One region of the Bilifractor sp. HCP3S3_D3 genome, then DNA from elsewhere that is predicted to be linked to it. Evidence: riboswitches for the same ligand, from Rfam matches in the RefSeq annotation. Region 1 holds a riboswitch; each other region holds the start of a gene.
What was found. Region 1 has a riboswitch for cobalamin ahead of nikB (nickel ABC transporter permease). Riboswitches for the same ligand answer to the same signal wherever they lie in the genome.
Positions count from the first base shown of each region.

Region 2: another riboswitch for cobalamin. It lies ahead of ACTNDI_RS03875 (1-propanol dehydrogenase PduQ); the one in region 1 lies ahead of nikB (nickel ABC transporter permease).
Region 3: another riboswitch for cobalamin. It lies ahead of ACTNDI_RS01070 (FecCD family ABC transporter permease); the one in region 1 lies ahead of nikB (nickel ABC transporter permease).
Region 4: another riboswitch for cobalamin. It lies ahead of ACTNDI_RS05310 (sirohydrochlorin cobaltochelatase); the one in region 1 lies ahead of nikB (nickel ABC transporter permease).

Region 1 covers NZ_JBQHWP010000033.1:2,582-4,785, forward strand. Annotated here, with positions in the region: gene ACTNDI_RS13380 (diguanylate cyclase) at 1-601, opposite strand, end outside; cobalamin riboswitch at 669-869, shown strand; gene nikB (nickel ABC transporter permease) at 999-1,940, shown strand; gene ACTNDI_RS13390 (ABC transporter permease) at 1,937-2,204, shown strand, end outside.
Region 2 covers NZ_JBQHWP010000004.1:156,178-158,381, reverse strand. Annotated here, with positions in the region: gene eutS (ethanolamine utilization microcompartment protein EutS) at 1-156, opposite strand, end outside; gene ACTNDI_RS03875 (1-propanol dehydrogenase PduQ) at 208-1,341, opposite strand; cobalamin riboswitch at 1,824-2,008, opposite strand.
Region 3 covers NZ_JBQHWP010000001.1:251,305-253,508, forward strand. Annotated here, with positions in the region: gene ACTNDI_RS01070 (FecCD family ABC transporter permease) at 1-818, opposite strand, end outside; cobalamin riboswitch at 973-1,158, opposite strand; gene ACTNDI_RS01075 (EAL domain-containing protein) at 1,271-2,204, opposite strand, start outside.
Region 4 covers NZ_JBQHWP010000006.1:106,151-108,354, forward strand. Annotated here, with positions in the region: gene ACTNDI_RS05305 (homocysteine S-methyltransferase family protein) at 1-697, shown strand, start outside; cobalamin riboswitch at 733-925, shown strand; gene ACTNDI_RS05310 (sirohydrochlorin cobaltochelatase) at 1,321-2,204, shown strand, end outside.

The DNA.
Region 1 (2,204 bases):
GAGGATTGCGGAGAATGACGAGCCCTGCGCAGAGACTTCGGATATGAAGCGGCAGGACAAGGGTATAGGATCCCTCCCGGATCGCGTCAAGGTGTTTGTTCAGAGCATCAATATTTTTGAACCGGATGGGCCGCATGCCCGGTTCGTTCTGCACTTCCAGGACACGTTCTCTGTCCGCACAGTCCGACCGCAACTGCACTGGTTCGTTTTGGTCTTCCGGGGCACTTTCTCTGGCTTCGATGAGATTCAGGTGTTCCATAGTATAACAGCCTTCCTCCAATTCCCCGCTTCCGATCCGGTCGTCGAGAACGATGTAGACACCGTCGAGGTCCATTGAGGCATAAAAGTCCGCGATGCGCTGCATCAGTTCCGGGAGAGACAGGGAAGGATCCAGCGAGGAGACCATCGCGGAAAAACGTTCGTTTCGGTCATCGACATATATGCTGTCCTCGACCTGCCAGGCCAGGTACGCCCGGTAGTTGATTCGGAAAGTGAGAATCCGCCGCGCTCCTTCATGTACTGCATGATTCCGGTGCTCCAGGCGGATATGATGAAACGGCGCCAGCCATCTGAAAGAAGCAGAAATCCGGAAGAAGCACATTTAAATCCGGATTTAATAATTTCTCTTGCAAAAATATAAAATGGTGTTACTATAGTAAAACAAGTTTAATTAAATATCTTTTACAAGTGCAGAAATGCCATATCGTTAGATCGGGATTTCTGATAATAGGGAAACAGGTGAAAGACCTGTACTGTCTCGCAACTGTAATTGGATGCGTCCGCTGGTTATCCACTGTCTTTACGGATGGGAAGGAAGCGTGCCGCAGGAAGCCATAAGTCAGGAAACCTGCTTGTAAAAATGTCAGTGTGGTCACGATGTATGACTTAATGACGGCAAATTATTTCTGCTCCTGGAGGCAGAATCTTTTGCGTGTTTAAATGTCAGAGATCGTTTCACGGAAACGGTCTTTTTCTTTTGCCTGAAAAAGAGGGGTGTCATGAAAAAATACCTGATTGGAAGAATTCTTTTTGTCATTCCGATAATGTTCTTTCTCTCTCTGTTTACCTTTGGTCTTACGTATCTTTCACCTTCTGATCCGGTGACTCTTTATTATGACAGACTTGGAGCAAAGCCGGACAAACAAATGGTTGAGGAAACCAAAGAAGAGATGGGACTGAATGATCCGTTTCCGATTCAGTATGGGCGATGGCTGAATCGTGCTGTGCATGGTGATCTCGGAACATCATATTACTACAAAACATCTGTCTGGAGTGAACTGACCAGCCGTCTTCCGAATACGGTTATTCTGACGGTCTCTACAGTTGTACTGACGATACTGATCGCAGTGCCTCTGGGGATCCTGTGCGCCGTCTTTCAGAATAAATGGATTGACTATATTCTGCGTTTCATCTCCTTTCTGGGGGTGAGTATGCCCAGCTTTTGGGTCGGTACACTGCTGATGTATTTTTTCGGAGTAAAGCTGAAAGCTCTTCCGATATTGGGATCGGGAGATCTGAAACATCTGATTCTTCCGACAGCGACACTCTCTTTCTGGATGGTTTCTCTCTATGTGAGAAGACTGCGTGGCAGTGCATTGGAAGAATTGAACAAGGATTATCTGAATGGAGGGCTGGCAAGGGGACTTTCCAAATGGCATGTTATCTGGCACCAGATCCTGCCGAACTCGCTGCTTTCTGTGATTACGATGTTTGGCATGTCAATCGGATCTCTTCTTGGGGGAGCAACGATCGTGGAAACGATCTTTGAATGGAAGGGAATTGGAAAGATGGCTGTGGACGCAATATCCGTGAAAGACTATCCGATTATCCAGGGTTATGTTCTCTGGATGGCCATCATCTATGTAACGGTCAACCTGGTCGTGGATCTGTCGTATCAGTTTTTGGATCCAAGGATCCGGCTGGGAGGAAGGAAAGGATGAAATATTATATAAAAAGAGCACTCAGCAGTCCGCAGTTCGTCATCCTCTTCCTTCTTGCTGTTTTGTTGATTTTGATACCGATTTTTGCTCCATGGATTGCGCCGCATGATCCGATTGCCAATGATTATGCTGCTTCCATGATTTCTCACAGCAGGGAGTTTCCGCTGGGAACAGATCAGCTTGGACGCTGCATTCTGTCCAGACTTATCTGGGGAGGAAGGACTTCTCTGTTAATTGTCTTTCTGGTTGTGGCAATTGTTTCAG
Region 2 (2,204 bases), on a different contig from region 1:
TCCGATTGCGCCCGATGCGTCCAGAAGACCCAGCTTCGAATACAAATCCGCATCCGGGCTGGCGATCACATGCGCCAGAGTAACCTGTTTTCCGGGAACAAATTCCTGAATAATTCTCTCTTTGTTCCCGCCGTTCCCGCCGTTCGATTCAAACATAGCCCCTCCTTCCGGCCTACATACCGGCAATCATCCCTGGTAAGCTATTTCTTACGCCCTGCCGGTAAACGCCTGACGATAAAGCGTCTTGATATCCTCCAGTGTGACCTCTCTCGGGTTCGATGCAGTGCACGGATCAGCAAGCGCTGCCTTTGCCATCTCATCCAGCTGTGCATTAAAATCATCTTCTGTGACACCTGCCTCTGCGATTGTCACCGGCATGTTCATTTTCTCCATAAAGCGTTTTGCAGTGCGGATCAGCATCAACGCGCTCTGACGCGTTCCCACGCTGTCCATGCCCAGCTGCGCGACGATCTCCGCGTATCGGCTTGCGGCCGGTGTCAGATGGTCATGGCATCCGGCATTGAAGCTCATGACATACGGAAGAAGAATTCCGTTTGCCCGCCCATGCGGAATATGAAAATGCGCACCCATGGCGTGCGCCATACCGTGGTTCAGCCCGAGACCGGAATTTGCGAACGCAATACCAGCCATGCACGAAGCATTGTGCATGCTCTGCCGCGCGTGAAGGTTCTCGGGATTTTTATACACTTCAAGGAGGTTGTTCTGTAAAAGCTGCAGTGACTTGATGGCCATGGCATCCGTAAAATCATTGTGTTCCCTGGAGACAAAGGCTTCCACCGCATGTGTAAATACGTCAATGCCCGTATCTCCGGTGACCTTCGGCGGCGCGCTGACGACCAGACTCGCGTCCAGTACAGCGATATCCGGCACCAGACTCTCGTCCACGAGCGGATATTTTGTCTGCGTCGTTTTGTCTGTAATAACGGCGAATGTGCTCACCTCGGAACCGGTTCCGCTGGTCGTCGGAATCGCGATGAAGCGGATGTTTTTATATTTTTCATTTACACGTCTCGCGATAAAAACGATCGCTTTCGCCGCGTCGATGGACGCGCCGCCGCCGAGGCAGATGACCGTATCGGGATCCAGCGCCTCCAGCCTTTTGATACCGGCAGTCACGACTCCCAGATCCGGCTCAGCCGCCACATCCGAAAAAACATCGTACTGCTTTCCCGCGCGATCCAGCCGGTCCGTCACATACGAAACCTTTTTGCTGACCGCAAGAAAATGATCCGCTACAACAAACACCTTTTTCATATCATTCACCAGCTGATCGAGCCGATCACCGATCATGATCCTGGTGCTGACTCTGAATTCTCCCATTGCTTCCCCTTTCTTCTGTGTTAAATTAATAGTAAATTTTTACTGTTATTCCGAGACAAAAAAAGCAGCATTTTAAACATACTGTTTAAAATGCTGCATCGCACTTAAATACATATTACCTCATTCTTCTGCGGCTTCCTCGCCCGGCAGAAAAACACACTTCCCCCTGCTTCGTATTCATACTCAAAGGAAAGAGTAAATACGCAAAGCCAACGGGAAAATGCGGGTTTATGAAATTGTTGGCATCCTTTCAAAGCGAAAAAGAAAAGGGAAAGCACCGACCGTTCCGCCCGACACTTTCCCTTTCGACATTGCATCCGCCGGATTGATAATTAAGAGAGGTGGCGCAATGAAAAATTCGATGGTGAAGCACTTAACGGTCTTCCCTGTTCATAAAATACCGGTTCCATTCCATGGACACGGCCGAAAAGCCATCAGCTGCATCGCTGAGGGCAGGCACTCTCCCAGATCCGAGGAGAATTCATGTGCGTTATACACGGGCAGGTCTTCTGACTGCGGCGTCATCACTTTTTCTCGCCTTCTCAGGTTTCCCCAATGGCATAAGAGAAAAAGCTAAGCCAACACAGCAACGGCATTGTGCAGGATTCACACCTGCTTCCCTTTTCACCGGCAACAATTTACCGACACCTGTGTACCATCAAATTTATGTTGTCAGTTTATAATATTGACAACCTTTTGTCAAGCGTCATGTTTTGTATAATTTTCAGTCATGTTTTGTATAATTTTATCAGCTGATTCTGTATATTTTGCCGGATATTTGTCCAAACACCACTGGTTAATAAATCCCGCTCCTGCTAATATAGGATGTGCGCAAATCACGCACATGCTCAGATCTTCTGTTA
Region 3 (2,204 bases), on a different contig from region 1:
GGACCGGCAAATGCCGTCACCGTTGCAGAGAGGATGCTGGACAGCAGGATGAGGGCCACACGGAACTGCTTTACATTAACTCCCATGCTCTGCGCGTAGGCCTCACCAAGCTGAAAGGCACCGATCGGCTTCGCGAGCAGGAATACCAGGACAGACGCAGCTCCGATGATGATTCCGCCCACCAGGACATTGTCCCAGGTCATACCAGAGAAGCTTCCCTGAGACCAGTTGTGAAGGTTGGCGATATCCGAATCACTGGCAAATGTAACGAGAAGATTCGTCAGCGCAGTACAGATATACCCGATCATGATTCCGGCAACCAGCAACGCCGACATATTCCGCACGCTCCGGGAGACCAGCAGGATAAAGCCGGTTGACACAAGAGACCCCGCGAACGCGGCAAGGATCATGGCCCAGGAGGACACCGCTCCGTGCCTGGCCACCACAAGAATCATGAGAAACGCGACAATCAGTTTTGCGCCGGAAGATATTCCGAGCACAAAAGGACCCGCGATTGGATTCTCAAAAAATGTCTGCAGCAGAAATCCGGACAGAGAGAGCGCTCCTCCGAGAATAGCCGCCATCAGAATCCGCGGCAGACGGATCTTCCAGATGATATTCATATCATCCCTTGAGCCGATTCGGAGAAAAACAGCTCTCAAAATTTTATTAATCGGAATATCGACATTGCCGGTATTGATATTGACCACGGTCACGATCAGAAACGCAGCTGCCAGAACGGCAAAGACCGCTGTGTATCGCATTCTCCTTTTCAGATTCTCAGCGTGATAGCTGCTGATTTCATTGTCACTCATCATTCGCAAGTATGCCTTTCAACTTCAATGATCTTATACATGAAAAGGGACGAATGCCGAAGCATTCGTCCTGAAAAAATAACCTGTATTAATCGGTTCCGCCGGAAATCCGGCAAAACACCCAAGCCATCAGAATCTGCTTTCTTCGGAAGCATATCTACAAAACCTCTCAGCAGTTCTCCTGGCTGACAGCTCAAGCACCGGTTCCTGTCTTCTCATGCTCTAGGACACAATGACATAACGGAATGGTTCGCTGCTCACAGTGACCGGATCGCTCAGGAATTTCACCTGATTCTCTATTCTCATACAGATCTTCTGCACTCCTGCTGCCAGGCAGGCAAAGAAGACCAGATGCACTGAAAGGCCCCCTCTTCAATTATCTGCAACGATTATACGATACCGGCTGAAAAGTGTCAAATATACCGCACTGCGGATATAAGACTTCCTTCAGTCCTTCAATCATCCCTTCTTCTGCGGAAACTGTGTCCCTTATCCTTATACATATTGAAATCCGCCCTGGTGAGCAGCGCGTCAAAGTCCGTAACCTTCCCCCGGCATGCCGCAAACCCAATTGCCATACTGATTCCATTATTTTCTGCATTCTCACGCATATGCCGTATCAGCAGGCTGATATCTCTCTCCTCCAGATCTTCTGTCAGAACGATAAATTCATCCCCGCCCGTGCGAAACACATACTTTTCACCTGCGCATTCCTGAAGAACCCGGGCTGTTTCGCAAATCAGCACATCGCCGGCATGATGTCCCGCCGTATCGTTTGTGTTCTTCAGTCCGTTCAGGTCAACGGAAATCACTCCAAGCAGACCGTCACCCTTCCACTCGCGGATCTGCCGCTCAAGAGCCCTCCGGTTTCCGGCACCTGTCATCTGGTCAATCATGCTTTGTTTCTCCAGCTGATGCACGCTGTTCCTGTTTCGAATCATAATTGCTATGAAATCCGTCAGCGTGGAAAGCAGCACGCTGGTGTTACGGAAGGTGTCCGCCGCCGGATTGATAACCATCGTAAAGCCCTCTGTCTGATTCAAGATCTTCAGCTGCCCGGAGATAAAGCTCCGAACATCATGGATTCGCATGGAAAAATCGGGATTTTCCTTCTGAAAGGCATCCATATCACTGACCATCACCACATGTTCTGTCGCAAACCGCATATATAGCGCCCGCAATTCCGAGAGAGGAATGCTCTGGAGTTCCTCCTTCAGAGAGAAGACACCGGGTGCCGTCCATTCATAGGTGGCACTAACTGTATTGTCATCACGTTCCTCAAAGATCAGGAAGCGCTCCGGTCTCATATTTTCAGAGATACATGCAATCGTCTTCTCAATTCCTGTTCCGGGATCCTCTTCCGCCATACCAAGAGAAATTGCCTCATTT
Region 4 (2,204 bases), on a different contig from region 1:
CGCAAACCGGAAGGTTCTGGGCGGTTTCGAACTGGCGGACGAGACCGAAGAGATGAACAAAAAGCTGCTCGGGCTGTCGCAGGAGGTGTCGAAGGGCAGCGTTCTGGTGGCAGGAGATATGGCGCCCACGGGATTGGTGCCGGATTCCGCTGGAGGAGATGCCAGCTATGAGGAAATTTTTGAGATCTATCGGGAACAGGCAGAGATTCTGTATCATGCCGGCGTGGATCTCTTTGTAATCGAGACGATGATGTCGGCGGATGAGACTTCGATTGCGCTGGACGCGGTTTCGTCTGTTTGTGACCTTCCGGTGATGTGCACGTTTTCCGTATACGCGGATGGAAAGTGCTTTTTTGACGGAAATATCTTTGATGCTGCAGCCGTTCTGGAGGCGATGGGCGCTGCGGCAGTGGGACTGAACTGCTGCAGCGGACCGGATCAGATGGAGAGCATCATCCGGTATCTGGCGAAGAACTGCAGTATTCCGATTATCGCGAAGCCAAACGCGGGAATGCCGAAGATTGACGAGAAGGGGAATGCGATTTACAGCCTCGGGCCGGAAGCCTTTGCGTCTCAGATGAAGATGCTGACAGATGCCGGCGCCAGGATTGTCGGAGGCTGCTGCGGGACAGAGCCGGAGCATATCCGGCTTTTGAAGAAGATGATTTCCGGTCGATCATTTATTGGATCAATTTGACATTTTGTTAATGATTTCATATAATAGAAAAAGTCTTTAAAACATATCTTTTCAGTGCCGCTTTTATGGCGGGTAATAGGAAATCAGGTGAAATACCTGAACGATCCGGTCACTGTGAGCAGTGAGCCAGATGCATTGTCCATTGTATTCCGGTCAACGGAGTATGAGAAGGCGCAGGAAGGCATTTGAGCTGCAAGTCAGGAAACCTGCTGAGAAGACGATAGATTTGCTTCCGATGAAAGCAGAGTCTGTTTGCATAAGAATATTGATGGTTGCATCAGTGATTTCTGGTGTGATCCGGCTGGTTTGCAGATATGCGCTCTTTGGCGTGCGGTTATGGATACCGTTTCTTTGGATGGAGCGTGACCGTCAGGCGGATCCGGGATTTCAGCAGATGTTTCTTTTATATGCAGATACGGAGTGATTGCTTTCTGAGAAGGCGGTCACTCTTTTTTACGCGAACAGTGAGCCGCAGCCGAATGCGAAGTATTCGTGTGCGGCGAGCGTTGCGATAGCGAGATAAAACTCGCGCAGCGTGTTTTATCTCGTTTATGTTCTGTGCTATGGTATCGAAGGGCGTTTTGCCCCTTGATATAGATTATTCTACAAAAAGGAGAAACATGATGAAAAAGAAAGTCGTAACATTATTATGCACCGCGGTTCTGACCGGGTCCATGATTGCCGGATGTGGCAGCGCTAACAGCGCAGCATCGTCAGCATCCGCAGCATCTTCGAGTGCATCTTCCGCGTCTTCAGAGACAGCGGAGGTTACAGAGGCAGCCGCTTCTTCCGAAGAAGTAGAGACGGTTTCTTCTTCCTCTGTATCCGCGGATCAGGCAGCAGCGGACAAGGTAGCCGCTTTGATCGACAAGATCTATGTGCAGGAGAGAACAGACACTACGGACGAGGACTGCAAGGCGGCAAAGGAGGCCTGGGACGCTTTGACGGATACACAGAAGGCTCTGGTAGAGGGCGAGTATGCAGATCCGGATTATTTCGGAAGAGATACCGGCGATGCCTCCAAGGATGATCCGCTCAACGAGGACGGAATCGGAGAAAACGAGATTCTTGTATGCTCTTTCGGAACTTCCTATAATGACAGCCGTGTGCAGGATATCGGCGGAATCGAGAAGGCTCTCCAGGCGGCGTATCCGGACTGGTCTGTAAGACGTGCATTCACGGCGCAGATCATCATCAATCACATTCAGGCGCGTGATAATGAGGTGATCGACAACATGGATCAGGCACTTCAGAGAGCGGTGGACAACGGCGTGAAGAATCTGCTGATTCAGCCGACCCATCTGATGCATGGTGCGGAGTATGACGAGCTGACAGAAACCGTCAGCAAATACGCGGATAAATTTGATTCCGTGAAAATCGCTGAGCCGCTTCTGGGTGAGGTAGGAAGTGACACGAGCGTAGTAAACGAGGACAAGCAGAACGTCGCAAAGATTCTTACTGCTACAGCGGTAGAGAAGGCAGGATATGACAGCCTTGACGCGGCTGC